2 regions of the Lactococcus sp. FSL W8-0209 genome follow, and region 2 is predicted to be linked to the other one. Evidence: riboswitches for the same ligand, from Rfam matches in the RefSeq annotation. Region 2 holds a riboswitch; the other holds the start of a gene.
What was found. Region 2 has a riboswitch for fluoride ahead of MKX45_RS06555 (voltage-gated chloride channel family protein). Riboswitches for the same ligand answer to the same signal wherever they lie in the genome.
Positions count from the first base shown of each region.

Region 1: linked by a shared signal. The riboswitch ahead of eno (phosphopyruvate hydratase) and the one ahead of MKX45_RS06555 (voltage-gated chloride channel family protein) in region 2 are both predicted to bind fluoride.

Region 1 is NZ_JBBOVN010000001.1:557,537-572,728, reverse strand. It holds gene MKX45_RS02940 (Tex family protein) at 1-417, opposite strand, end outside; gene rpsD (30S ribosomal protein S4) at 544-1,155, opposite strand; tRNA gene MKX45_RS02930 (tRNA-Pro) at 1,746-1,819, opposite strand; tRNA gene MKX45_RS02925 (tRNA-Arg) at 2,124-2,197, opposite strand; gene MKX45_RS02920 (polysaccharide deacetylase family protein) at 2,339-3,457, opposite strand; gene MKX45_RS02915 (N-acetyldiaminopimelate deacetylase) at 3,580-4,734, opposite strand; gene dapD (2,3,4,5-tetrahydropyridine-2,6-dicarboxylate N-acetyltransferase) at 4,871-5,641, opposite strand; gene MKX45_RS02905 (thiol-disulfide isomerase) at 5,851-6,462, opposite strand; gene MKX45_RS02900 (energy-coupling factor transporter transmembrane component T family protein) at 6,486-7,286, opposite strand; gene MKX45_RS02895 (energy-coupling factor ABC transporter ATP-binding protein) at 7,286-8,152, opposite strand; gene MKX45_RS02890 (energy-coupling factor ABC transporter ATP-binding protein) at 8,338-9,171, opposite strand; tRNA gene MKX45_RS02885 (tRNA-Ser) at 9,315-9,402, shown strand; gene eno (phosphopyruvate hydratase) at 9,470-10,738, opposite strand; fluoride riboswitch at 10,817-10,889, opposite strand; gene MKX45_RS02875 (DUF2325 domain-containing protein) at 11,029-11,535, shown strand; gene nrdG (anaerobic ribonucleoside-triphosphate reductase activating protein) at 11,644-12,249, opposite strand; gene nrdD (anaerobic ribonucleoside-triphosphate reductase) at 12,246-14,489, opposite strand; gene MKX45_RS02860 (LysM peptidoglycan-binding domain-containing protein) at 14,833-15,192, shown strand, end outside.
Region 2 is NZ_JBBOVN010000001.1:1,306,868-1,322,059, reverse strand. It holds gene murT (lipid II isoglutaminyl synthase subunit MurT) at 9-1,385, shown strand; gene gatD (lipid II isoglutaminyl synthase subunit GatD) at 1,386-2,171, shown strand; gene MKX45_RS06585 (FtsX-like permease family protein) at 2,300-4,981, opposite strand; gene MKX45_RS06580 (ABC transporter ATP-binding protein) at 4,985-5,686, opposite strand; gene nadE (ammonia-dependent NAD(+) synthetase) at 5,815-6,639, opposite strand; gene MKX45_RS06570 (GNAT family N-acetyltransferase) at 6,700-7,188, opposite strand; gene MKX45_RS06565 (nicotinate phosphoribosyltransferase) at 7,185-8,657, opposite strand; gene MKX45_RS06560 (nicotinate-nucleotide adenylyltransferase) at 9,197-9,784, shown strand; gene MKX45_RS06555 (voltage-gated chloride channel family protein) at 9,807-11,018, opposite strand; fluoride riboswitch at 11,110-11,184, opposite strand; gene MKX45_RS06550 (DUF896 domain-containing protein) at 11,228-11,470, opposite strand; gene glyS (glycine--tRNA ligase subunit beta) at 11,581-13,602, opposite strand; gene glyQ (glycine--tRNA ligase subunit alpha) at 13,602-14,555, opposite strand; gene MKX45_RS06535 (bifunctional metallophosphatase/5'-nucleotidase) at 14,841-15,192, opposite strand, start outside.

The DNA.
Region 1 (15,192 bases), 750 kb from region 2:
TTCAGCTTCTTCTTCAAGATTTGCTGAATTTTTTACAATCAATTGAGCTAAGGGAAATAAACCATTTTCCTTTGCAATCGTTGCTTTTGTGCGCCGTTTTTCTTTGTAAGGCAAATATAAATCTTCAACTTCTGTCAGTTTTTCAGCAGCCAAAATTTGTGTTTTAAGCGAATCAGTCAACTTACCAAGCTCTTCAATTTTTGACAAAACAGCCGTTTTACGTTCTGATAATTTTGTCAGTAAATTATCTTCATCAATAATTTTTTTGATTTCAACTTCGTCAAGTGAACCTGTTGCTTCTTTACGATAACGAGCAATAAACGGAACTGTGTTCCCCTCTGCCGTCAATTCTAATACTTTTTCAACTTGTGAATTTTTAATATTCAACAATTCAGCAATTTTTTTAACATTTTCCACTTAGAAATAATCCTTAACTAGTTTTTGTCATCAATTTTAAAGGACAGTGTCCTACCTCTATTTTACCAAAAAAGTCACAAAAAAATCGCTCCCAAACAGGAGCGATTTCAAAATGCAAATAAGAAATTACATCATTTTGTTGTAGAATTCAACGATCAATGCTTCATTGATTTCTGGGTTGATTTCATCACGTTCAGGAAGACGAACAAGAGTTCCTTCAAGTTTATCAGCATCAAATGATACGAAGTTAGCGCGACCTTTAGTAGCTTCAACAGCTTCAAGGATTGCAGGAACTTTCATAGATTTTTCGCGAACTGAGATCACTTGACCAGGTTGTACGCGGAATGATGGGATATCAACGCGTTTTCCGTCAACAAGGATATGTCCGTGGTTTACGAATTGACGTGCTTGACGACGAGTAGTCGCAAGACCAAGACGGAAAACTACGTTATCAAGACGTTGTTCAAGCAAAGTCATGAAGTTGAAACCAACAGTTCCTTCTTTAACTTTAGTTGCAGCAATGTACAAGTTACGGAATTGACGTTCAGAAAGACCGTATGAAAAACGAAGTTTTTGTTTTTCAGCCAATTGAAGACCGTATTCAGAAAGTTTTGAACGGTTGTTTGGACCGTGTTGTCCAGGTACGTAGTTACGACGAGCGATTTCTTTACCAGAACCAGAAAGTGAGATACCGTAACGGCGTGATTGTTTCCATGATGGACCAGTGTAACGTGACATAATTTATGTCCTCCAAATATTTTATTTGAAGAATATTGACAGCCTCGAATTCGTTCATTTTACCTTCGCTTATAGCTTCAGTTACTTGACACAAGGAGTATAATAGCTTACGCTCCCTGACATAACAGCAAAATGTTGACGAGCTTTCTAGCTGACTGCTATATTCAACTTTTCTATTATACCAAAAATCCTTATTTTGTCAATATTTTTCACATTAGAACAAGTGATTTAAATAAAAAAACTCATCTGTAAGAGATGAGTTAGAAAATCAAGAGATTAGGATTCAATTTTAATTAATCTAAAATTCCTAAACAAAAATTATTTTTCTTCTTTTTTAGCTTCTGGTTTTGGTGCAGTTCTTACGCCTACTGCGTTGAAATGTTTTTTACCGTTACGTTTACCAAATTTATGTGATTTATATGCCATGATGGCTCCTTTCATTTAATGCTCGCTTTTAATAATTTTCTAAACTCACATTATCACTTGAATTTTATCATATCTTGATAACACTTTCAAGAATTATGGAAGATTATTTAATTTTGACATCAAAAAAACTCATCCACGAAAGATGAGTTAGGGTTAGTCGGTAATCGGGAAGACAGGATTCGAACCTGCGACACCTTGGTCCCAAACCAAGTACTCTACCAAGCTGAGCTACTTCCCGTAGCTAATATTAAATTTTTGAAACTTCTTTGTTCAGTATCTCCACTTTTAAAAGTACTTGTAAAGTAAATTTGCTTCGCAAATTCCTATCCACAGCCTCAAAGCATGCTTTGAGCTCTACCAAACTGAGCTACTTCCCGGACATGAAGTGCTTGACGCTTTAGCGTTTAGCAATTCAGTTCTTCGCGCTTATCACGAAGTTCCAAATATTATTTTAGAATTTTTAAATTCTTACCGATACTTCTCTCATTTTATCTAAAATATCAGTATCAAACAAAAAAATGACTTTCGCCATATTCTGTTTATGCAAGCGGTAGGATTCGAACCTACAACCGCCTGATTCGTAGTCAGGTACTCTATCCAGTTGAGCCACGCCTGCGTTTCTCTCAAACGACTATATTAGTATATCAAGTTTCCCATAAGTTGTCAAGAATAAACTCATTGGATATGAATTTTTTAGAATAAACCTTCGTTAAAAACGAATAAAAAGAGCAGAATCACTTCTCCTCTTCTTATTTTATTACCTACCAAAATAAACTTGTTGAGCCTTAGCTCCCCCATCTTGTACTGTTAGCAAAGTGCTGACCGTTACAAAGGTATAACCTTGTGCTTTCAAATTTTGAATAATCTGCGGCACCGCATCTACTGACCATTGATGAATATCATGCATCAAAATGATTGCTCCATCATGAGCGTAAGTCGAAACATTTTGAACAACTGGAGCACTTGTACGATAACGCCAGTCATTAGTGTCAACAGTCCAATTAACTGCACTTAAATTTGTTTGACTTAAAACAGATTTATTATAACTTCCATAAGGTGGACGGAAGAGTGTTACGTTTTTACCTGTAATTTTATTAATTAACTGATTTGCACTCTCAATTTCTTGCTTTTGTTGGTCTGGTGAGAGTGTTACCAAGTCTTTATGGTCCCATGTATGCGAAGCGACTTCATTTCCTCTATCAGCTTCTTCTTTAATAATTTGGGGGCAGGCTTGGGCTTGTTTTCCTAAAGCAAAAAAGGTTGCTGGAACTTGTGCATCTGATAAAATTTTTAATAATTGAGGGGTCGTATTAGGGTTTGGTCCATCATCAAAGGTCAAGGCAATCAATTTTTTATTTGCATATTGATTTTGAACGTTCGCAATACGCTCCGCTTCTTTTTGACGTTCAATAAGTATTTGTTTGTCAGCATTTACTTGTTTTGCCAATGCTTCTTTGTCTGATTTCTCATATGGAGCCTTTAATAATTCTAAAGCCTCTTCTGAGCTTTTTATTCCTTCTTCACTTATATTTTCATGGGCTTTTGCAACAATCTGGTTCACTTTGTCAATCTCTGACAAATAGTTTGTCAATTGGCTCATTGATTTATCTAAAGAAGTTTTATCTTTAACATGAAGCTTATCAATTAACTTATGAGCCTGTTCAATATCGTTTGCTTTTCTTGAATCATAGGCCTTGTCTTTTGCATTTCTCGCCTCATCTACTTGTTTTTCATAAGCAATTTTTTGCTTTTGAACTCCTTGATCATAATAATAGGTTCCTACTCCCGCTACCACTATTAATAACGCACCTATAAGCAAGGTAAGCTTCCAAAAAGCTTTTTTTGCTCCTTTTGATTTTAATCTTCTTTGTTTCATTATTCTTCCCTAAATAACTTTTATCATTTCAAAAAAGTTCAATTGTAACAATTTAACTACTGAATGATTTAAAAAAACTCTATCCTCCTATCTTAACATATCCATTCTTAAGATTAAAGCCATTAATTTATTGTTTTTTCATCTTCTGATAACCTATTAACTTTAAATTGTAAAAATTGGCTAATTGTATCAACAGCAAAATTGAGAACATGCTCGTCTGGATTCATTTTTTGTGAATGAAGGGGAGCATCACTATCAATTCCTAACCAGAACATGACTCCAGGAATTTTGCTCAAAAGGTAACCAAAATCTTCACCAGTCATGGCTGGAGCGATGTCAATAAGATTAGCCTTAGTTTCTTTTTTGAAAAATTCCATCAGTTCTTTAGCAAGTTCAGGTTGATTTTCAACTGGAAGATAGCCGCCTTGTTTAAGTTTAAGCTCAATTTCCATGTTAAAAGATTGCGCGATTCCATTTGCAAGTTCTCTTAAACGTTTTTGGGTCAATTCATTGACTTCTTGGGTCAGACTCCGGATAGTTCCATGTAAAAAAGCACGTTCAGCGATAATATTATTCGTTGTCCCAGATTCCATTTTTCCAAATGTAACCACTGCTGAAGCTAATGGATCCACATTACGGCTTACAATCGTCTGAACCTGAGTGATAAAATAAGCGGCTGCTACCAAAGCGTCATTTGCTGTGTGAGGAAAAGCAGCATGTCCTCCTGTTCCAATAAAGGATAATTCAACTTCACAAGTTCCTGCAAAAAGCGTATGCTGATTCGTAGCGATATCACCTACTTTTAAATCTGGTCGGACATGTAATCCATAAAATTCATCAGGAAGCCAATTTTCAAATGCTCCAGCATCATACATTAATTTTCCACCCGCTTCATTTTCTTCAGCAGGTTGAAAGAGAAAGAGGAGATTATCTCTTGGTTGGCTTTCACTCATTTTTTCCAATAAACCAAGAGCAACGGTCATGTGAATATCGTGTCCACAAGCGTGCATTCGCCCATTTTTACTAGCATAAGGTAAATCGGTTGATTCCTCAATAGGCAGACCGTCAATATCTGTCCGCCAACCAATTGTCTTTTGACCCTGACTTCCTGCTAGATAAACTAGAATACCGGTTTGCCATGTTCTCACTTGAATAAATGGTTTATTTTGAGTCAGTTCTTGAATAATGGCTAGTAAATACTTTTGAGTTTCGTATTCTTCAAGACCAATTTCAGGAATTTGGTGAAGCTGCCGTCTGATTTCGATTAAATTTATCATATTTTTTCCTCGTTACTAAGCTAAATTTCAATCTTTTTTATTTATTTTACTCTTTTTTGGCTGTATATTGCTCTTTTTAGCAAAAAAACTTTTGCTAAGATTAACAAAAGTTCAGAAATAAGCTATTTCTTTAATTTTACAAATTTCTAAGGGCATCTTCTAAAGCCGTTTTTTGTTGTGTTTTTTCATCTATTTCTTTGATAATTCGAGCTGGAACACCAGCAACAACAACGTTTTCTGGAACATCTTGGGTAACAATTGCCCCTGCTGCAACAACAGAACCTGAACCGACTTGTACTCCTTCGATTACAACCGCATTGGCTCCCACAAGGACATTATCCCCAACACGAACAGGTTCAGCACTTGCAGGCTCAATAACACCAGCCAAAACAGCTCCAGCACCAATATGAGAGTTCTTACCAACCGTCGCACGGCCACCCAAAATTGCCCCCATATCAATCATTGTGCCTTCACCAATTTCAGCTCCGATATTGATGATAGCCCCCATCATAATGACCGCACTATCGCCAATAGTTACTTGGTCACGAATAATTGCTCCTGGCTCAATTCGAGCATTGATTTCTCTGGTATCAAGGAGAGGAACAGCTGAATTTCGACCTTCAAGTTCTAGCGTGTAATCTTTATTCTCAGTCAAGCCAGAAAGCAATGGACGTACTGCTTGCCAATCTCCAATGATAATTTTTAAGCTGTAATGTGTGTGAAAATCTCCCAGAACTTGGATTCCTTTATTGGCTAGTGCCTTAAAATTTGGACGCCCATTTTCAGCAAGAAAACCAGCTGCTTTAAAACTAGGCATTCCTGACAAGGTTACCTTGACACGTGTTTTTTTCTCAGAGTTCCCGATAAATTGAATTATTTCTTGTGCTGATAGTTTTTGTGCTTCCATTTTTACTCCATTCTAGGGCCATTCAGTTATTGATGACACTTTATAGGCCTTTTTATGATTCTGTCAGTAAAAATTTACTGACAGAATCATTTTACCTACAATATTATTGTTCTATATTATAGCAAATTATCAAATATTTGGAAAATTTTCAATTCTGCTTAAAGAAAAAACAGCCGAAACTGTTTTTTTACTGACAGAACTGTCAGCATTTATTTTATAAACTCAGAAAGACTTTCTTTCTTTTTATCAAATTTGATAAAAGTTCCGTCAGCACTTCTCTTCATAAGTGTTGGAACGGTTTCTACTTCGTGAGCTTTACGAATCGCTTGTAATTCTGGATTGAGGTCTGTATTTTCTGTGTCAACGTAATAAATCATTTTGTCAGCATAGTCAGGAAGAGCCTTAACAAATCTTCTGGTCCAAGGACAAGTGACACGTCCAAAAAGTACAAATTGGCCTTCTGTCAGCTCTGACAGACGTTCTGGCGCAAGTGGAATTAGTCCTTTTAAATTTTCAAAAAATTCAGTGCGCATTTCTCCAGTGTAAGGTCTTTCGACCCATTCACCAATAACAATAAAGGTATTGTCCTCAGGAGCAATAAAAGAAAACATGAATCTTCCATCAACAGCTGGCGTAATTGGACTTACAGGAAGTCCAAGTTCAATGATTTTATCATGAATTTCATCAATTGTTTCTACTGAAATTGCTAAAGTTTCAGGATTTGGGTCATAGGTTTCATTAAGTGCTACTTCATCTTCCAAACCTAATTCTTTCCAAAAAATTTCTGCATTTTCCAAGCTATTTACGTTTAAAGTAATCATTTTTTCTCCTCTTGAGCATTTATTTAGGAAACTTTTGACCATAAAATAAGTAAAATTGTCATTATGATAATAGATACAACGAGCAAGCTATCTCGCATTTTCCATTTGAGTTGACGGTATTTTGTACGTCCATCTCCCCCTTGATAGCCTCTGCTTTCCATTGCGACTGCTAAGTCATCCGCACGGCGGAAAGAACTGACAAATAATGGAATTAAAATTGGAATGACTGATTTAATTTTTTTCAGTAAATTTCCTTCACCAAAATCCATTCCTCTGGCTTTTTGAGCATTCATAATCATTGTTGTGTCATCCATTAATGTTGGAATAAAGCGTAAAGAAATAGATAACATCAAACCTAATTCGTGAACAGGGACTTTGATTTTTTTCAAAGGTCCTAAGCCTTTTTCGATTCCATCAGCCAAGGTCAATGGTGGCGTGGTCAGCGTCAAAATTGTTGACATAAAAATAATCAAGACAAAACGAAAGAAAATATAAACAGCATTAATCAAAGATTCTGTTGAAATTTTGATAAACCATAGACTAAAAATGACATGCTGACCATTAGTAAAAAGCATTTGGAAAATAACTGTGAACAGAATTAAACCAATCATTGGCCGTAGGCCTTTTAAAAAATAGGAAACTGAAATTTTGGATAATAAAACACCCGCTAAAGTGTAAAGCACTAAAAGAAGATAACCTAACCAATCGTGAGCCAAAAAGATAATGACAACAAAAGCAATCATCACCAAAAGTTTTGAACGCGGGTCCATGCGGTGAATGATACTATCACCTGGAATATAACGTCCCATCAGCATATTTTGCATCAGTTTTCACCTCCTGATTTTACTGACAGACTTGTCAGTAAATTAACAAGTTCAGCTCGTGTGATTGGCAATTTTTCAAAAGTATAGGCTCCTGTTTTTTGAAGTTGGTCAGCAAAATGAGTCGCTTTTGGCACTCCCAATTCATGTGCTTTCAAAAAATCAACTTCTTGAAAAACATCTGACGGAGTACCACAGCTGATAATATGTCCTTTTTCAAGAAGATAAACATAGTCAGCATAATCGGCCACGTCATCCATTAAATGAGTGACTAAAACAACGGTTTGACCCGTCTGATGAATACTCTCAAAAAGTTTCATCATCTCAATTCTAGCTTTTGGGTCAAGGCCCGCTGTTGGTTCATCAAGTACCAAAACTTCTGGTTCCATCGCGAGAATCCCAGCAATGGCCACACGACGCATTTGTCCTCCTGAAAGTTCAAAAGGAGATTTTTCCCAAAATTCTTTTGAAAGACCGACCATTTCCAGTTTCTCAGCAGCAATTTTCTCAGCTTCTTCTTTTGAAATTCCAAAGTTTTGTGGTCCAAAAGCGACATCTTTTAAAACCGTTTCTTCAAAAAGTTGGCTTTCAGGAAATTGAAAGACTACACCTACTTTTTTGCGGACAGGTTTAATCTCTTTTTGTTTACTTGTTGAAGTGACAACAATATCACCTACTCTAACCGTCCCTTGTGTAGGCTGCAACAATCCATTCAGATGTTGCAAAAGTGTCGATTTACCAGAACCAGTATGCCCAATCAAAGCCGTGTAACTTCCTTTTTTGACTTCTAAATCAATGTCAAAAAGGGCACGACTGGCAAAGGGACTGTTGGGCTGATAAGTATAATTTACTTTTTCAAATTTAATCATTTTTCTTTTTTCTCAAATCCAATAATATCCATTTTAATGACAGAAATTCTAGCATACTAGAATTTTATTAAGTCACCGATTCAAGGACTCTCATTAATCGCCTTGAACTGACGGAAACTTCATTTATCCGCCAATTTCACACTCACGTTAATCGCGTGTAACTGACAGAAATTCTGTCAGTAAATTTAGCGCAACTTATCAGCCAAAAGCTCTACCAATTCGTCTTCTGACAGATACTTTTCTGGTAAATCAAAGCCATTTTTTCGCAGGTCTTTCATTAAATTTGAAGAGAAGGGAACATCTAGTCCAATTTCAACCATATCCTCACTCGTTGCAAAGAGTTCAGACGGTGCCGCTTCCTTAATTATTTCTCCTGCTTTCATCACTAAAATTCGGTCAGAGCTTGCTGCTTCATCAAGGTCATGAGTAATAGATAAAACGGTCAGTTGATATTTCTCTTTAATTTCATGAATCACGCGCATAATCTCTTGACGCCCGGTCGGATCAAGCATTGAGGTTGATTCATCAAGAATAATGATTTCAGGTCGCAAAGCAATAATTCCGGCCACAGCTACCCTTTGCTTTTGTCCACCAGAAAGTCTCGCGGGTTCGCGGGTTTTGAAATCAAGCATATTGACAGCAAGCAAAGCTTCGTCAACTCGTTTAATCATCTCTTCCCGTGGAATTCCTTGATTTTCCATACCAAAAGCGACATCATCTTCAACCGTTGCCCCAACAAATTGGTTATCCGGATTTTGAAAAACCATCCCAATCTTTCGACGAAGATTCCAGACATTTTCAGCAGTCAAAAGTTCTCCATCAATTTTGACTTTTCCTTCAAATTCTTCAAAAAGACCATCAATCAGTCGAGCAGTCGTCGATTTACCAGAACCATTTTGGCCAATAATCGAAACCCATTCCCCTTTTGTAATCGAAAAGGAAACACCATTAAGCTGATTTACATCGCTTTCTTTTTCATATTTAAAAACTAAATTTTCTACTTCGAGAATTTTATTCATAGCCCTTATTATACCAAATTTTAGACACTTTTAAGCATTTAGTTTTATATTTCTACTAAAAATGACATTCTTTATCGCCAAAACAAAACATTCAAAAGTCATTGCTAAACGAGAAGGGATTTTGTTATAATATTAAAGTAATCGGAGAAGTGTCCGAGTGGCCGAAGGAGCACGCCTGGAAAGTGTGTATACGTCACAAGCGTATCGGGGGTTCGAATCCCCTCTTCTCCTTTATAAATTCACATTCTTAAAAATAAAAAAACATTAATTATAAAAATTAATGTTTTTTTATTTTTATCTATTCTGGAAAACTAGCAAGAGCTACATCTTTTCCTAATTCTTCTTCAATTCGCAAGAATTGATTATATTTTTCAACCCGTTCACTTCGAGCCATTGAACCTGTTTTTATTTGGCCAGCATGCATGGCTACCGCAAAATCGGCAATGTAGCTATCAACTGTTTCACCTGAACGATGAGAAATCATTGTCTTATAGCCTGCTTTTCTCGCTAAACTAATGGCTTCAATCGCTTCAGTTACTGTTCCGATTTGATTAAGTTTAATCAAAATAGCATTTGCTACACCTTTTTTAATTCCTTCTTTGAAAATTTCAGGATTTGTCACAAAAATATCATCACCTACTAATTGAATTTTTTGACCTTGAGCTTTCGTTTGAGCTGCAAAGCCATCCCAGTCATGTTCAGAAAATCCATCTTCAATGGAAATAAGTGCTGGATATTTTTCAACTAAATTTTCATAGTAAGTCAATAGTTCTTTAGAAGTCAATTTTTGCCCTTCAAAACGATAAACTTTTTCTTTATCATCATAAAATTCACTTGAAGCTGGGTCAATGGCAATCGCAATTTCTTCACCAGGAACATATCCTGCACTTTCAATTGCTTGATAAAGTGTAGCAATTGCATTTTCAGTAGAACCAAGTTTAGGGGCAAAGCCACCTTCATCGCCTACGGCTGTTTCTAGCCCTTTGTCAGCTAAAATTTTCTTCAGAGTATGGTAGATATTTGCAATTTTTTCTAAACCATCGCGAAAGCTGTCCCGTTTGACTGGTGTAATCAAAAATTCTTGAACGTCAATTCCTGAATCGGCATGTACTCCACCATTAATGACATTGAAAAATGGTTGTGGAAGTTCCAAATCAACTCCACCAAGATAGCGATAGAGTGGAATTTTTTCACTATTCGCTGCCGCACGAGAAATGGCCATTGAAACCCCTAAAATTGCATTAGCCCCTAAACGAGATTTATTTTTTGTCCCGTCAAGTTCAATCATCAGATGATCTAATTTTGCTTGATTAAATGGTGATTGTCCTTTCAAGGCTTCATAAATTTCGCCATTGACATTTGCGACGGCTTTAGAAACGCCTTTTCCTTGAAGGCGGTCTCCACCATCTCTTAATTCAACTGCTTCGCGGTCTCCGGTTGATGCTCCTGAGGGTACTGCTGCGCGTCCTAATGTTCCATCTGTTAATCTAACATCTACCTCAACGGTTGGATTTCCTCTAGAATCAAAAATTTCTCTTGCGTGGATGTTTTCGATTGTGACTGTCATAATAAATCTCCTTTTCTTTGCCTTTATTGCCTTGTAAGTCAAAGAAAAAATGGCAGACTACAAGGCAAAAAAAGGCTTTGCTTTGTAGGCGCCATTAGATTCAAGCTATTTCTTGAAACGGTTTCGGGTGTGCACCATACCCATCTACTATTAATTTACCACTTTATTTTTATGAGGTCAAATTTTTGAAACTTATATTTTAAAAAATACATTTATCATTAAGCAAAATTGTGTTATAATCACTATAATTCGCTCCTGTCAGTAAAGACAGAGCATCAGTAAGGAATGACATGAAAACACTACTTGTTCTATGTGAAGTTAAATATTGGCATGATTTTAGAGAGGGCTTGGCAAAAGTTGGCGTTTCTTTTCTTGGTTTTGATAAGAAAAAACCTAATCGATTTGAGATTGACCAACTTGTTGCCAAAGCTGATTTCGTCGTTATGAGAAACCGAAATGTGGCTCATCATTCAGTTCAATTTGCTAAAGAAGCTTGTAAAGCAACCGATACACCCTTTTGGATTAGTAGTAATTTCGGTTTAGAAACCATTATCAAGCAGCTTTCTCAAACTTTTCCAGATGAATCTTTTGAAAGCACCGACCAAAATAAGAAAAGCAAAAGAAAAATTGAAAATAGAGTTCTACAAAAGCAAAATTCTTTAGCCGAAAGTGCCCAAAGCAAAGAAAGTCAAAATTATTTAAAAGGAAAAAAGAAACATCTCCCTCTAAAATCGGCGCTAAAAGATTTCAAAATTACTGACGACGAACCAGATTTTACAAAATTATTTAAAAAATAAGCGCTGACGCATTTGTCAGTGCTTATTTTTAGTGACAGAATTTCTGTCAGAAGATAGCCGTTGGCACTTTAGCGCTTACGGATATACTCAAATGTCCATCAGTAACTTTTAAATTAATTTTTCTTTATGAATTTGTTCAAAAGTTTTTTCACCATCATTGAGTTTTTCCCAAATGACAACTTGTCCTTGTTTTCGAGATTTTGGTACATCGATAATCCGCTGATTTGATGACCCACGGAATTGGAGCATTAAGTTTTTCTTTGATAATTCAAAACGACCGTCAACTAAAATATCTAACAAATCAAGCATTTCTAATTTGTCATCTGTTTCAAGTAGCATCTCTTCCCATGTATAACCTGTCCATGACCAAATATCTTTATCCGGTAACTCACGACGAATCCGTTTGAGCAAAGGAATCAAAAATGTCGTATTCAAGAAAGGTTCCCCACCAAGAAGCGTCAGACCTTGGACATAAGGCTGAGCAAGGTCAGCCATAATTTTATCTTCAAGCTCTTTGGTATAGGGCGTTCCATAACGAAATGACCAAGTGGCTTGATTATAGCAGCCCTCGCAATGAAACATACAGCCGCTCACATAGAGTGAGCAGCGCACCCCTTCGCCATCAACGAAATTGAAGGGTTTATAATCTGCAATATAATTTTGTGAGAGTTCATCAGCTCTCCATTCTCCTGGTTTTGGATTGTTCATACTTATTTCTCCGCAAAATATTTTGATTTCGCTTCGTCAACTTCGACTGAATCAATCAAATTTCCATCGTTCAAAGCTCCGACAGAACCATTCATATGTTTTACACGTGATGAAATTTCTTTGTGACGACCATGAACCATTGGACGTGCTTGCGGATTTCCAAGATATCCACAAGTTCTTTTGACAACGTCACAGGTTTTAGGATCATCATTGCCACATTGTGGACATTTAAATCCACGTTCCGTTGCCGCAAAATCTCCTTCAAAGCCACAAGCATAGCAGTGGTCAATTGGTGCATTTGTTCCAAGATATCCAATACGATCGTAGGCAAAGTCCCAGACTGCTTCAAGAGCTTTCGGATTTTGTTGAAGAACAGGATATTCACAGTAATGAATGAATCCACCATTGGCATAAACAGGATAGTCTTTTTCAAACTCTAATTTTTCAAATGGAGTTGGATTTTTACGCACATCATAGTGGAAAGAATTAGTATAGTAATCTTTGTCAGTAATATCTGCAACTGAACCGAATTTTTCTTTATCCATTCGGCAGAAACGGTCAGTTAAACTTTCTGACGGTGTTGAGTAAACAGAATAATGATAACCAGAGGCTTTAGACCAATCTTCACAATCTTCATGCATTCGTTTCACAATTTCAATTGTAAAAGCTTTAGCTTCAGGATTATTTTCCCAAGTTGGGCCATAAAAAGTAGTCGCCACTTCATAAAGTCCAATGTAACCTAAACTTACAGTTGCACGTTCTTTATTGTACAATTCATCAACTGAACCTTCGGCATCAAGGCGTCCCAATGCACCATTCATAAAGAGAATAGGTGCATTTTTAGGTTGTGCTTCTTTAGCACGTTCAACACGAAAAGCAAGGGCATCATGAGCAATTTCAATTCTTTCATTGAAGATTTCCCAGAATTTTTCTTTATTTCCAGCGGCTTCAAGAGCAATACGTGGAAGGTTAACTGTAACAACTCCAAGATTATTACGTCCAGCAGTCACGTCATTCCCATTTTCATCTTTCCAGCCTTGCAAGAATGAACGACAACCCATTGAAGCTTTAAATGAACCTGTTAATTCAACAATTTTATCATAGCTCAAAATATCAGGGTACATCCGTTTTGTTGAACATTCAAGTGCAAGTTCTTTGATGTCATAGTTTGGTGTCCCTACTTCGAGGTTAAGTCCACGTTTGAGTGTGAAAATTAATTTAGGGAAAATGGCAGTACGGTGTTCTGAACCTAAACCACCAATCCGGACATTCAAAATTGCTTTTTGAATTTCACGCGCATACCAATCGTCTCCAAGACCAAAACCAACTGTTACAAAAGGCGTTTGACCATTTGAAGTAAACAAAGTATTAATTTCATATTCTAAAGATTGCATTGCATCATAGATATCTTTGGCTGTTTTTTCACGAGCATAAGCTTCTTGTTTTTCAGCACCATCAATCCATTTTTGTGCATCTTTTAAATGTTTTTTATAATTTAATTTCGCGTAAGGCGCCAATACTTCATCGGCACGGTCAAATGAACAACCACCATATTGTGAACTAGCCACATTAGCGATGATTTGACTGGCTTGCGCAGTTGCTGTTTGAATTGATTTTGGCGAATCTACTTGCGCATTTCCAAGTTTAAAACCATTTTCAAACATATTTTTAAAGTCAATCAAACAACAGTTAGCCATTGTAGTAAATGGACTATAATCAAGGTCATGATAATGAATATCACCCTTTTGGTGAGCGTTTGCCACATGTGGCGGAAGAAGTTTCAAACCAATTGCTTTGGAAACCGCACCAGCTGTCAAATCACGTTGAGTATTGAAAACGTTAGAATCTTTATTGGCATTTTCATTAACGACAGTTTGGTCGCGATTAATTAATTTTTCAATCGTGAAATTGATATCCGTTGCTTTGGTACGGGCCAAATCACGGTTAGCACGATAAGAGATATATTCTTCAGCCAATTGAGTTTCACCAGACTCAAGGAGTTCTTGCTCAACAATCGATTGAATTTCATAAATTTTGACATTTTCAGAAAAACGAGTAAAGATTTCACTGACTACTCTGTCAGTAAGTTCTGAAAGAACCGACATATCTGTCAGTTCGACTTTTTTAGCCGCTTTAGTCAAAGCATCAAAAATTTTCTCACTGTTAAATTTCACTGAGCGTCCGTCGCGCTTTATCACATTAATTTCTTCTAGTGTTACATCTTGATATTTTACTTCACTTTTCATATTAACCATCCTCTTCAATTACATCATCTATTTTATCAAATTCTCGGAAATGACACAATATATAGGCTAAATTATGTAAACACACACAATATCTTGTGTTGCTTGTTTTCATTCCCTTTTCTCAATTTCGCAAAGCAAAATATAATCTCTTTGTATTTAAAATGTAATCATTGCGTCTTAAATCAGATTTTTTATCTAAATTCTCACATTTTCTAGCCAATATAAAACATTAAATAAAAAACGTTTACAAACCGCCACATAATTGTCATCTTTTTCTTCCATTAACCGTGGTAAAATAGGGTAGTACTTATTTTATTCTGTATTTTCAGGAAAGGAATTATTTATGCCAGTTTCTCGTATTAAAGTTAAAAATAGACATTTAAAAAAGAAAGCCAAAAAACCACTGGCTTTTTATAAACCAGCGACCAAATTTGCTGGCGCTGTTCTCATTGCAGGAACTTTGACGACCACTCACGAGCTTTTGCTCCAACAAACAAGCCCAATGGTTCAGGCTGCAACCAATTCGACAGAAGCTTTTATTGAAAGTATTGCTGCATCAGCAAAACCAGTTGCCGATAGTAATGGTCTTTATCCTTCAGTTATGATTGCTCAAGCTATTTTGGAAAGTAACTGGGGTTCAAGCCAACTTTCTCGTGCCCCCTATTATAATTTATTCGGTATTCAAGGAACTTATCAAGGAAAA
Region 2 (15,192 bases):
TATTGCTTATGACAATAAAAACTTCATTTGCAAAATTTGCTGGTAATTCATCGCGCTTTGTCTTGGAAAAATTTTTCAAGCGCGGTTCAACTTTACCAGGAAAAATTGCTTTAAAATTTGATCCTGAAATTCTTAAATCACTGACAAAAAATTATGAAATCATTGTTGTGACTGGGACAAATGGAAAAACATTGACCACAGCACTGACCGTGGGAATTCTAGAAAAGGCTTTTGGACCGGTTGTGACAAATCCAACTGGAGCCAATATGATTACGGGGATTGTATCAACTTTTCTCAAAGCTCCCAAAGCTGGAGGCGACCGAAAAGGGAGCGTTCAGGCGGCGAATGGGAAGAAATTTGCTGTTCTTGAGATTGATGAAGCGAGTTTGCCAAAAATCACTGAATATATCAAACCTTCGTTATTTGTGTTTACTAATATTTTCCGTGACCAAATGGATCGCTATGGCGAGATTTATACAACTTATGACTTTATTGTCAAGGGTGCGGCAAATAGTCCTAAAGGTACGGTTTTGTTAAATGGCGATAGTCCACTTTTCAACTCAAAAAAATTAGTTAATCCTGTAAAATACTATGGTTTCAACCATGAAAGCCATGAACCTACTCATGCTCATTACAATACTGAGGGGATTGTTTGTCCCGTTTGTCATCATATTTTGGCTTACAAGATGAATACCTATGCTAACTTAGGAAATTATATCTGTGAAAATTGTGGCTTTAGTCGTCCAGAATTAGATTATCAACTGACAGAATTATCAGAGATTACAAATACTTCTTCTAAATTTGTCATCGATGGGACAGATTATAAAATTAATGTTGGCGGACTTTATAATATTTATAATGCTCTTGCTGCTGTATCTGTCGCTGAATATTTCAATGTGCCAAAAGAAACAATTGCGGCTGGTTTTGAACTTTCCAAAGCAGTTTTTGGTCGTCAAGAAACGCTTGAAATTGACGGAAAAAAAGTAACCATTGTTTTGATTAAAAATCCAGTAGGTGCTAATCAAGCCCTTGAAATGATGAAATTAGCCAATTATCCTTTCACTTTAGTTAGCCTTTTAAATGCCAATTATGCTGACGGAATTGACACAAGTTGGATTTGGGATGCTAATTTTGAATTAATTAATGATATGGAAATTGACCAAATTATCACAGGTGGTGTTCGTTCATCTGAAATGGCTAGAAGAATGCGTGTGACAGGATTTAATGCCGAAAATATTTTTGAACACAAGGAACTTTCAGAAGTTTTAGAGGCAATTAAAGAGAGTCCAAAAGAGCATGTTTACATTTTGGCAACTTACACTGCCATGTTACAAATGCGTGAATTATTGGCTGAGGGTCATTATCTTGGAAAGGAAATGCGTTAAATGGCTTATATCTCTTTAAAATCAAATCTTGAAAATCCAAAGTATTCCCTCAATGTGGCTCATCTTTATGGTGATTTAATGAATACTTATGGTGATAATGGAAATATTCTCATGCTCAAGTATGTCGGAGAAAAATTAGGGGCAGAGATGACCTTCAATATCGTTTCTTTAGGTGATACTTTTGCAAAAGAAGATTATGACCTTGTTTTCTGGGGTGGTGGTCAAGATTATGAGCAAGAAATTATTGCTGACCAATCATTGATTGACTTGTCAGCACCTTTAAAAGATTACATTGAATCTGAAAAACCACTTCTTGCAATTTGCGGTGGTTATCAAATGCTCGGTCAGTACTATGTTAATTCCGAAGGGACAAAAATTCAAGGAACGGGAATTCTTGGACATTATACTGAAAATTTACGAACTGACCGTTTTATTGGTGATATTGAAACTCACAATGAAGAATTTGGTGAAACATATTATGGTTTTGAAAACCATTCAGGAATTACCTATCTGTCTGATGACGAAAAGCCACTAGGAACCGTCGTTTACGGTGGTGGAAATAATCCAGATGATCAAACTGAAGGTTTAATTTACAAAAATACTTTTGGAACTTATTTCCATGGGCCAATTCTTTCAAGAAATGCACGACTAGCTTATCGTTTGGTGACTACTGCTCTTTACCAAAAATATGGGGAAGAAATTCAACTCCCTGCTTTTGAAGAGATTTTAGCTGACGAAGATAAAGGCCAACAAATTGGGGACCTCAAACGTAAAGTTGAAAAATAATAAAAAAATTACTGATGAAATTTTTGTCAGAGGATAGCCGTTAGTGTCTTTAGCACTTATGGATATCCTCGAATTTTCATCAGTAATTTTTTTATTTCTTAAAAAGCTGTCAGTAAAATTTTTAATGATTAATCTACTGATTTCAAAGCCCCAAGCATATCCACGGCTTTTAATTTGAAATGAACAACAATAGCTAGCAAAAGAGTAGTCGCAAAAGTAATTGCTGCCGATAATAAAAGATTTGTCCAAAGTAATCCCGGTGCAAACATAATTTGGTCAGCTGACAATTGGTTCATAATCACCTGATGGAAATAATCCCCCAAAACAAAACCAACCAGAATTCCTAAAAAGCTTAATAAAATCGTTTCCCGATAAATATAAAGTGTGACTTCACGGTCATAAAATCCTAAAACTTTGATTGTGGCTAATTCGCGAATTCTCTCGGAAACATTGATATTTGTTAAATTATAGATGACAACAATCGCAAGTAAAATGGCACAAGTAATCAAAACAATCATGACACTATTAATGCCATACATAAAGGATTCAATCACCTTTTTGAGGTCACTATTTTGTGAAACTGCTTGAATTCCGTCTTCTTGCATAAATTGAGCTGACATTTTTTGAATATTATTTGTAGACGCATTTTTCAACTTAATCAATTGGGCATTTGCCACAAAATCTTTTTTAAAAACATTTTGGTAAACCGATTGATTCATGAAAATATAATGGCCCATATACATTTCAGTAATTGCTGCTACTTTTATCTTATGAGGCTGATTTTCACTATCTTTTAGTGTCAGAGAATCACCAACTTTAAGGTCTAAAAGTTCAGCAAATTTTTCTGAAAGGACTGCTCCAGAGTTATTTAATTCAATTTTTTGACTATTTTTACGAGATTTTAAGCTAATGTATTTTGATAAATCATCAGAACGATTTGTCGCAATTAAGTTAACCTCTTGTTTTTCTAATTTGTCACTGGCTTCTTTTGTCAAATTTTCAAAGGCAATCGGCAAATAATTCTCAATTTCTGATGAGGCTAATTCTTTATCTATTTCTTCTTTTTCTTTGTCATTTACTTTATTTTTTTCAATAGTAATCATGTCATAGTGCAAAATTTGACCAAATTGTTTATTTGATAAACCAGAAATAGAATCTCGAATTCCAAATCCCATGACAAGTAAAGCGGTACAGCCAGCGACACCAAAGATAGTCATTAACATTCTCTTTTTATAACGAAATAGATTTCGAGCCGTCACTTTATAAGTAAAACTCATTCTTTTCCAAATAAAATTAATTTTCTCTAAAAGAATCCGTGAGCCTGCTTTTGGTACTTTTGCTAAAAAGAGGCTGGCTGGTACTTCTTTTAGTTCCATTCGGACAACCCAATATGCTGGCAAAAGACTACAAGCTATAGCTATCGCAAAAGCAACTATTGTCCATAAAGGAGAGAATGTTAACCGTAAATTGCTAAAGGTAGATGAAGCTGTGTAAGCATTAAATACCGCTATCGGCAAAAAGGTATGTCCAATAATTGTTCCTACTAAAGCTCCTAAACCGCTAGAAACTAATCCATAAACCATAAATTTCTTACGAATGTCACGGTTTGAATATCCCAAAGCCTTCAGTAACCCAAGATTTCCTCGCTCTTCTTCCACAAAACGAGTCATTGTTGTCAAACTCACTAATAAAGCAATCGCAAAAAGGACTACTGGAAAAATATTTGAAAGACTGTCAATTCTTGTTGAGTCATCTAAAAATGTCTTATACCCCGGATTTCCTTCTTTACGATTATTAATTTGATAAGTCGGTTTTTCAAGCTGGTTTAGGGCTGTTTCCTGCTTTGCAAGCTCTGCTTTAGCTTTAGCAATCTTTTCTTTTCCAGCATTAATTTGATTTTGGGCTGCATTGATTTGCTCAATCACTTGAGCGGATGCATGTTCCCCAATTTGATTCTTTTGAGCGATTAATTGATTTTCTTGCTGAGTGAGTTGATTTTCTTCCTCAACTATTTGACTTTTCGCTTCATTAATCTGTTTTTCTGGGGCTGTTTTCAGTGCTGCTAAGCGTTTTTCTGGTTGATTCTTAAAAGTATTTTCTAAGGTTTTTTGTTCGGTTTTTAAGCGGCTATCGTATTTGCTATCAAAAATGGAGATATTTTGTAAGTTTTTATAGGATAGGCGAGCAATCATATAAACATCAGAATCAAAGGCTTCCTTGGTAACAAGCGCATAACCATTAAGTTTACCCGTTCCGACTGTCGTTGAACCAAAATCACTTTTATCGACATATTCACTTGATTTCACAAATCCAACAATTTTAAAGGAATGATTTTTTATCAAATCAGAATCCTTAGATTTGGGAGGGGTAAAATCAATGGTTTGTCCTATTTTATATTGTCCATCATATAAATAATCTAAAGCAATTTCTGAATCTTTTTGAGGCAACTTGCCTGACATTAACTCATAAGTTGACAATTCATCTGGTGTAGAAAATAAACGCAGACTATTTTCTTTTCCTTTGATTACCAAATCTTGAAAATAGCCAAATTCTGCTTTTTTTACACCCTTGGTTTCGTTAATTAATTGCTGGTCAGAATGGTCCAATCCCAAAGTTGAAGTTAGCGTTAAATCTGCTAAATGATGTTGAGCATAAAAATCTTCCGCTGTTCTTCTCATATCGGGTCCAGAAACTTTTAGTCCGACAAAAGCGAAAGTCCCTAACAACATCAAGGAAAAAATAGAAATAAAGCGACCTAATGAACCCGTAATTGACCTGCGAATTTCTTTATTTAAAGTTTTTTTTCGCATAGCTTACCACTCAATTCTATCAATATCTTCTGGTTGGCTATTATTATCAATTTGTTTAATTTTTCCATCATGCATTTGAATGACACGGTTGGCAATTGGAGCAATTGCAGCATTATGCGTGACAATAATAACTGTTTTTCCTTCTTTTCTGGCCATATCTTGAAGAATTTTCAAGATTTGTTTTCCTGTATGATAATCTAAGGCACCGGTTGGTTCATCACAAAGCAAGATTTTTGGATTTTTGGCTATGGCACGCGCAATTGCTACTCTTTGCTGCTCGCCACCAGAAAGTTGCGAAGGAAAATTATGAAGCCGATGTTCCAGACCGACACTTTTCAGCACTTCTTTAGCATCGAGAGCATTTTCGACAATTTCAGAAGCTAATTCGACATTTTCTAGTGCTGTCAAATTATTGACAAGATTATAAAATTGAAAAACGAAACCAACGGCATAACGTCGGTAGGTAATCAATTCTTTGTTTGAAAAATTAGAGATTTTTTCCTCATCAATAATAACCTCTCCCTCATCATTTGTATCCATTCCTCCTAAAATATTTAAGACTGTCGATTTACCTGCCCCAGAGGAACCTAAAATGATAGCCAATTCTCCTTTTTCAATTTCAAAATTTACTTGGTCATTGGCATAAATCTTCTCTTGTCCTGATTGGTAGATTTTAGACTCATTAATCACTTCAATAAATGTCATCTTATCCCTCCTTTTTTTGTAAACGTTTTAGTTAATTATATCATAATTACATTTTACTTCTTATTCAAGTCCTCATCATTTTTAATAAAAAAATTACTGACAGAAATCCTGTCAGTAACTTTTTGTTTTTATTTCCAAAAATCATCAAAAACGCTAATTGGTAAGTGACGTTTATGTTGTGTTTTATTCCACCATGCTTCGATTTTAGCCTTAGCATCCTCAGAAATCACTTTACCTTCTGTGTAGTCATCAATATCATTGTAAGTCACACCTAATGCAATCTCGTCAGCAAGTCCTGGTTTTCCTTCTTCAAGGTCTGCAGTCGGAACTTTTTCATAAATGGCTGGGTCAGCGCCAAGTTCAGCCAAGAGTGCTTTTCCTTGACGTTTATTCAAGCGGAAAAGTGGAAGCAAGTCTGCTCCACCATCACCAAATTTTGTGAAAAATCCAGTTATATTTTCTGCTGCATGGTCTGTTCCAAGAACCGCTCCTTGATATTGACCAGCCACAGCATACTGAGTAATCATACGTTGACGTGCCTTAATATTTCCTTTGTTGAAATCTGATACTTCAATTCCAGCTTCATTGAGGGCTGCCACTTGTCCTTCAACAGCAGCTTTAATATTTACAGTCAAACTGACATCGGGTTGAATGAAAGCAAGCGCACGTTGGGCATCTTCTTCATCAGCTTGAACACCATATGGCAGGCGAATTGCTACAAATTTATAAGTCTCATCAGCAGTTTCTTGACGCATTTCTTCGATAGCAATTTGAGCCAGACGACCTGCTAAACTAGAATCTTGACCACCAGAAATCCCTAATACAAAAGACTTAATGAAAGGATATTTTTTTAGATAATCTTTCAAAAAATCAACTGACACCCTAATTTCTTCTTTAGGATTAATGACTGGTTTCACACCAAGTTCTTTAATAATTTCATCTTGTAATGTCATTTTATCTTCCTTTTACTGACAGTTTCTATATTTTACTGACAGCTCTGTCATTAACTATTTTTAATCTAAAATTTTACTCATATAGAATTCATCAATGTATTTTCCATCAACACACATTGCCTCACGGCGAACGCCTTCTATTGTGAATCCATGTTTTTGAAAAAGGGCAATCGCAGCATAGTTATTAATCATTACCGTTAATTCTAACCGTTTTACTGCTTTTTCTTTTGCCCATCTTTCTAATTCCTCAAAAAGTTGAGAACCAATTCCTTGGTGTTGAAATTCTTCAATAATTCCTACAACAACATAGGCCGTATTTCTAATTCGATTAGCGTTTCCTCTTTTGGCTGACAGAAATCCAACAAATTTTCCATCAACATCAGCACCAACTAAAAAATCAAAACGTGAAATTCGACCAATTGTTCGGCTAAAATCAAATCTTCGCTCCTCTGGTTCAAGCATCATGAACTTACTTTCTGTATCCAATTGCTTTTGGACATCCCAGAAAAGTCTTGCATCACAGAGGTCTATTCGTCTTATTCTCATCATTCATCATCCAATCTCGTCATTGATACTGTTGTACGCACCTGTGAAATTAGGCGCATTTTATGATTCCATAATTCTTGTGACAAATCTACTGGGTAAGGTTGAGGATTCAAATCACGTTTATATTCATCCCAAAGTTCCTCAAGGTTTTCACGTGCAAATTCTTTAATTTCTTGCAAGCTTGGTAATTCATATATCAATTCACCATCCACAAAAATATCTTTCAAAAGTGGATTAGCATTGAAGTCTCGCACATTTTTATTGATGTAGGTATAAAGTGGGTGGAACATGTAAATTTCTTCTGCTACATCTGGACGTTCATCAGAAAATGTAATATAATCCCCCTCTGATTTGCCATCTGCTTTTTTTGTGATTCGCCAAACTTGTTTTTTACCTGGTGTAGAAACTTTTTCAGCATTACTTGAAAGTTTAATGGTATCCTGCATTTGACCACTTTCATCTTCCATAGATACTAATTTATAAACTGCACCAAGCGCTGGCTGATCATAAGCCGTAATTAATTTAGTTCCAACTCCCCAAACGTCAATTTTTGCTTTTTGCATTTTTAAACTTAAAATTGTGTTTTCATCTAAATCATTTGAAGCGTAGATTTTTGCATCAGTAAATCCTGCTTCATCAAGTTGCTGACGAACTTTTTTCGAGATATAGGCCATATCTCCAGAATCAATTCGTACACCTTGGAAATTAATTTTATCGCCAAATTCACGCGCCACTTTAATCGCTGAAGGAACTCCAACTCTTAAAGTATCATAAGTATCAACAAGGAAGACACAATCTTTATGTGTCTGTGCGTATGCTTTAAAAGCCTCATAATCATTCCCATAAGATTGAACCAAAGCATGAGCATGTGTTCCACTAGCCTTCAAACCAAAGATTTTAGCTGCACGAACGTTTGATGTCGCATCAGCACCACCAATGATTGCTGCTCGTGTTCCCCAAATGGCTGCATCCATTTCTTGAGCGCGTCTTGTCCCAAATTCCAACAAAGGGTCATCCCCAATTACAGATTTGATACGAGCAGCTTTAGTAGCAATCAAAGTTTGGAAATTTATAATATTAAGAATAGCTGTTTCGACCAACTGACATTCCGCAAGCGAACCTTCAACCTGCACTAAAGGTTCATTAGCAAAAGCAAGTTGTCCTTCTTGCATCGCTCTAACTGTTCCTGTAAAACGCAATTCTTTTAAATAATTTAGAAAATCTTCCGGATAATCTAATTCACGCAAATAGGCAATATCTGTTTCCGAGAATTTAAGGTTCTTTAAATAATCAACCATTCTTTCTAAACCAGCAAAAACAGCATAACCATTTTTAAAGGGCATCTCACGGAAAAAAACCTCAAAGACCGCCTGACGCTGATGTCGTCCAAGCTCAAAGTAAGTTTGCATCATATTGATTTGATATAAGTCCGTATGTAATGTAAGACTGTCGTCTTGATATAGATGTGGCATAATTTTTTCTCCCATATTCACTTCCGCTAATCATACCGATTTTAACGCAATTCTAATCTTTATTTTATCAAATTTTGCCCTAAATTTGTACTGGGAACCCTTTATAATTATACAATATATTATAATTTAAATTTCGCCATGTATTTTATATAAAACTAGTCAATTTTTTGCTCCACTTATGTTTTTTGTACTACAATAGAAGTAATGGAGAAAGGAGAGGATTATGATTAGTTATCTAAAGAAACTACTTAAACAAAATGATAGTGTAAAAATCCACTTAATAGACGGAAGTGTCGTCTCTGCCTTACATTTCAAGAAAGGTTACAGCAACGGAAATTGCCTTGTAATTGATGAGGATAACACCGAGCATTATATTAACAGTAGATACATTGTCCAAATCGAATCTTAAATTAAAGAACTCCCTTGAGGAGTTTTTCTTTAGTCTTATAGATTGCGATGAGCTATGGTACAATATAAATTGACTGATTCAAAATATTGGTAGATTAAATAATTTCAAAAATTAAGGAGAAAGCCCCCTTATGAATAAAGGGAACAGAAAAAAAGTAGGTCTATTAGGAGGAAATTTTAATCCAATTCATCATGCTCATTTAATGATGGCTGACCAAGTTGCCCAACAAATGAATTTGGATAAAGTATTACTAATGCCTGAAAATATTCCACCTCATGTCGATGAAAAAGAAACCATTTCTGCAAAACATCGAGTTAAAATGCTTGAATTAGCAATCAAAGAAAATCCTAGACTCGGTCTTGAGTTGATTGAAATTGAACGTGGTGGAAAATCTTACAGTTATGACACGCTCAAACTCCTGACTGAAGCTAATCCTGATACCGATTATTATTTCATTATTGGTAGCGACATGGTGGAATATCTTCCCAAATGGTACAAAATTGATGAACTCCTAAAACTTGTGACATTCATTGCCTTAAGAAGAACGGATACAATCTCCAAAAGTCCTTATCCTGTTACTTGGCTTGATGCTCCCTTGTTACCAATTTCTAGTACAATGCTAAGGGAAATGTTTGCCAAAAATATTGAACCCACTTACTTCTTACCTCAAAACGTTATTGATTACATTAAAACTGAAAAATTATATAAAAAAAGATGACCCAGAGAGGTCATCTTTTTGTTTAAACTTCCAAATTTAGAACTTCTTGCGCATAAATGGATGAATTTCCATTCAAAACGTAGGCAATTGTCATAATTGGTAGGATATATTGAACCGAACCAAAGCCAAAGACCTCCGCAGCAATAAAAATTGGGCCAAAATAAGAGTTTGTTGCGGCTGAAAAAATTGAAACATAACCCGCAGCAGCCACAAATTCGACAGGTAAACCAAAGAGCATAGCCAAAGCTGCACCCAATGTTGAGCCAATAGCAAAGAGTGGTGTGACTTCCCCGCCTTGGAATCCGGCAGAAATAGATAAAACCGTAAAGATTAATTTTAATATCCAATCATATCCATTGATATGTCCACCGTTAAAACTTAAAGAAATCAAATTTGTCCCAAGACCAGCATAACGGTCCAAATGAATAACAAGTAAACCAATTGAGATGACAATTCCCATCAAAATAATTCTATAATAAGGATTAACAATTCTTTTAGCGACGGTTGCTTTCATAAAAGCTAAAGATTCCGCAAAAAATCTCCCTATAAGTCCAAAACAAACGGCAATGACAGCCAATTTTAATAGAACCAAAGGGTCAATATGAATGTTAGTATTGATTGCGAAAGAAAATTTTTCTAATCCCAAACTGCTTGAAGTCCAACTTGCAACATATGAACCAACCAAAGCTGGGATTAAAGCTCTATATTCAATTTTACCCAACATTAAAATTTCAATAGCAAAGAAAGTTGCCGCGATTGGCGTTTGAAAGAGCCCTGCAAAACCAGCAGCCATACCAGTAATCAAAAGTATTTTTTTAGCTTCTTTTGCTGAGAGTTTTTTGCCAATCGCATGTCCAATCACACCACCGATTTGAACTGCAACTCCTTCACGACCAACACTGGCACCAAACAAATGAGAAAGCCAAGTCGAGAAAACAATCAGCGGAACAAGACGTTTTGGAATGTCTTCTCGCCCATGATTCCCCGCTTCAAAAATTAGGCCCATTCCTTTTTGGCTGTCTTTACCAAAATTCTTATAAATATAAACGATTAAGAGACCGGCTAAGGTTAAAAATGGAATTAAATATAGGGCATGACTATCTCTAAATTCAGTAATATAGATAAGCCCTCGACCAAATATAGCATCAACAATACCAATTAATCCCCCAATAATTACAGCTAAGAAGACATATAAAATTGCGCTTCTTGAAATTCCTACTTTAAAAAAATTCATTTTTGAAACTCCTTGTTTGTGAGTTTAACTCACTTTATAATATTTTACAAAACAAAAGGCGCTACAAACAAGACTACTTGGAGATAGCCTTTTGTTTGTAGGCGCCATTAGTTTTAAGATTTTATTCTTAAAGCGGTTTCGGGTGTGCACCATACCCATCATTATTAATATTTATTTTAACATTTTATGAAATATTTACAAGAAAAAGCTCAGTCGCGCATCCCATTCTTACGTTGAATTTCTTTAAGTTTATCCGGAGTAACATCTTCTCCTGTTTTTTCATCAATAACTTTGATGGTTTCAACTTGTGAGCGGAAATTTGCTTTAACACTATCGAGGTAAGCACGACGTAAAAGGGCTTGTTCTTCAAGCTCAGCTTCTGATAATCCTTCTGCTTTCTTCTTACGCGCTAATTCATTAATACGTTCTACTTGTTCATTTGTAATTGCCATTTCTTAGTTCCTTTCTTCATGAATATTGTTAAAATTACTGACAGAACTCAAATTTTACTGACAGCTTTTTAAAGTCATAAATAAACTTTCTGTCAGTAAATTTATCAATTTTATTTTGTATTAATCAAAGAAAAATCAGCCATAACGCTTGTTAATGCAACAACTTCTGACAACAACGCAATACGATTATCACGAACTGCTAAATCTTCAGCCATTACCATTACACTTTCAAAGAAAGTTTCAATTGAAGGTGCAAGTGAATGAACAATTGCTCTGAATTTTTCTTCACCAGGCATATAAGTCCATTGATTTTGAAGAGAAATAACAACATTATAAAGTGCTTCTTCTGCATCTTCTTCAAAAAGTGTTGGATTTATTTCTTTAATATCTTTTGCTTTTTTAACCAAATTAATTGAACGTGAAACATTTTCAATTGCTGGTTTAAAAGGTTCGTGAAGTTTGTGCCCATCAATGACAAAAGCCGATTCCATCATGTTTGTAATATCAAAGCTTGAACTATTAATTGCCGCTTCAACAATATCATGACGATCGAGTTTTTCAAGCAAGAGTTTTTGAATACGTGCTTTGACAAAATCCAAAATTTCAAGATGATTTTCACCTTCAAATTGGTCAATAAATAAAGATAAATCGAAATGCCAATTCATTTTTTCAATAATACGAATCAAGCCTTGTACTGCTCGACGTAGGGCATAAGGGTCATTTGAACCAGAAGGAATTAAACCAACATTAAAGAAAGAGAGGACCGAATCAATTTTGTCAGCTGCTGCAAGCACAGAACCGACTTTTGTTTCAGGCAATTCTCCCTCGGCTGAAGTTGGCATATAATGTTCACGAATTGCTGCAGAAACATTTGCATTTTCACCAGCTAAAAGCGCATATTTTTCACCCATTACCCCTTGTAATTCATCAAATTCTCCAACCATTCCTGTCAAAAGGTCAAATTTATAAATTTCAGCACTACGGGCAACGTCTCTTTTTTCTTCATCAGTCAAGCCAGCAATATCAGCTAATTTCGCGGCTATTTCTTTTGTTCGTGCCATGTGTTCAGTAATTGAACCAATTTTTGCATGGAAAGTTACTTTAGCAAGTTTAGCGACCAAATCTTCAATTTTAAGTTTTTGGTCTTCTTTCCAGAAAAACTCTGCATCTTCAAGACGAGCAACCAAAACTTTTTCATTTCCGAGCACGACATTTTCAATATTTTCAGCATTCCCATTACGGACAGAGATAAAGTTTGGTGCGAGTTGACCTTCTTGGTTATAAACTTCAAAATAACGTTGATTATCACGCATTGATGTCACTAAAACTTCTGCTGGAACAGAAAGATATTTAGGATCAAATGAACCAACAAAGGCAGTTGGATATTCAACAATATTATTTACTTCTTCTAATAAATCTTTATGCAAAGTAACTTGCCATTTATTTTCAGACGCAAGAGCCAAAATTTGAGCTGAAATTTCTGCTTTACGATGTTCAGCATCAACTAAAACAAAGTTTTCTGGCATTTTGCTAGCATAATCATTTGCATTTTTGAGTTCAACCTCAACATTTGCCAAGAAACGATGGCCCCGTGAAAAACGATTTGCTGTTACGTCCAATAAATCAAAAGCAACAACTTTATCTTCTAGAAGTGAAACAATCCATTGAATTGGACGAACAAAGAGAAAATCATTATTTCCCCATTTCATATAAGTTGAGAATGTCATTTTTGCGATGACTTCATCGCCAACTTTAGACAGAATTTCTTCTGCTTTTACTCCGTAAATATGTTTTTTAGCATAATAATAATCACCCTTAAGGATTAAATCATCTGGAGTAGCTCCTTGTCCTCTTGAGAAACCTTGAATCGCTTTTGACCAATTCCCTTGCGCATCTTTAGCAATTTTAGCAGATGGACCTTTAACTTCTTCATCAATCGCTTCTGACGCTTCTGCCAAACCTTCAACAATAATTGCTAAACGACGTGGAGTTGAAAATTTAATAATTTTATCAAATTCTAAACGATTTTCTTTAAGAAAAGTTTCCATTCTTTCGGCTAATTGATTGATTGAAGGAGTCACCAAATGTGCTGGAATTTCTTCCAAACCAATTTCAAGTAAGTAATTTGTCATTATTTTTCTTCTCCTTCTACAATCTTAGTATATTTTCCTTTTTTACCAAGGTATTTTTCACGTAAAGCTTCATCTTTTAAGAGCGGGAAACCAAGTTTTGCACGTTCTTCAATAAAAGTTTTTGCTACCTTACGTGCCATTGTACGAACTCTATGCATATAACCTGCGCGCTCAGTTACAGAAACTGCTCCACGTGCATCAAGTAAATTGAAGGTATGTGAAGATTTCAAAATATAATCATAAGCTGGGTGAACTAAACCTTTATCTAATAAATCAAGCGCTTCTTGTTCAAATTCTCCAAAAAGTTTAAGTAAAAGCTCTTGGTTTGATTCTTCAAAGGCAAATTTAGAATGTTCGTATTCAGGTTCTTTGAAAATATCACCGTAAGCTACGCCATTCCCCCATTCAAGGTCATAAACAGAATCAACCTCTTGAATAACTGTCGCAATACGTTCCAAACCATAAGTGATTTCTGAAGTTACGGAATCAACTTCAATTCCTCCGACTTGTTGGAAATAAGTAAATTGGGTACATTCTTGCCCATCAATCCAAACTTCCCATCCAATACCAGCACATCCCATTGAAGGATTTTCCCAGTTATCTTCAACAAAGCGGATATCATGCTCTAAAGCATCAATTCCAAGTTCAGCTAAACTTTGAAGATAAAGTTCTTGGATATTTTTTGGAGATGGTTTTAATACAACTTGGAATTGGTGGTGTTGGAACAACCGATTTGGGTTTTCACCATAACGACCATCAGCAGGACGACGTGAAGGTTGCACATAAGCAGCTCCCCAAGGTTCAGGTCCGTTTGAACGCAAGAAAGTGTAAGGGCTCATTGTTCCTGCTCCTACTTCATTATCATAAGCTTGCATCAAGTTTGCCCCTTGTTTAGACCAAAAGCCTTGTAGGGTCAAGATAATATCTTGAAATGCTAGTTTTTTATTTGCCATTATTTTCCTCCGAAATTCAAAAAACCGCAATTCACACACTCATCAATCCTCGAAAAAATCCGAAAAGAGACAAAGGGTGCAAATGCACGGTTCCACCTTTATTTTTTACTTTATTTGTGTTCATTACAGTTTTAAGTTAAGCCATTATTGTTCTCGAACTTTCACTATCTTCGAGTCGCTACCTATAAATTCTAGCTCTATTTTCCCGTTTTGTCAAGGCAAAATAAACTGATGACCTTACTTCTGTCTTATTTGGTATCAATATTCTGGTTTTATCTATCATATTCAAACATAATTATTTTCTTGAATAAAAAGTAAATTGCCTTCATCATCAATATTGATTTCAGATTCTATAAGAGAATAGTTATCAGTTTCAGATTGAATAATGAGTGTATTTCCACATTTTTCAACTTTTTTTCCTGATGTCCCTACGGGTTTATCGATAATAATATCAATTTCTAAAAATTCTTGAGCTAACATTTGGTTCATTTCTTCTCCAAGTTGACTTAATAAAATAATAACATCAACTCCAAGATTCTTTAATCTTTTAACTATGAAATCTGCCTTATCAAAAGGGTTAGAAAAGATAGTCTCCGCACTCGGATGTGAGCGATAAACAATATCCATTGTTGTCAAA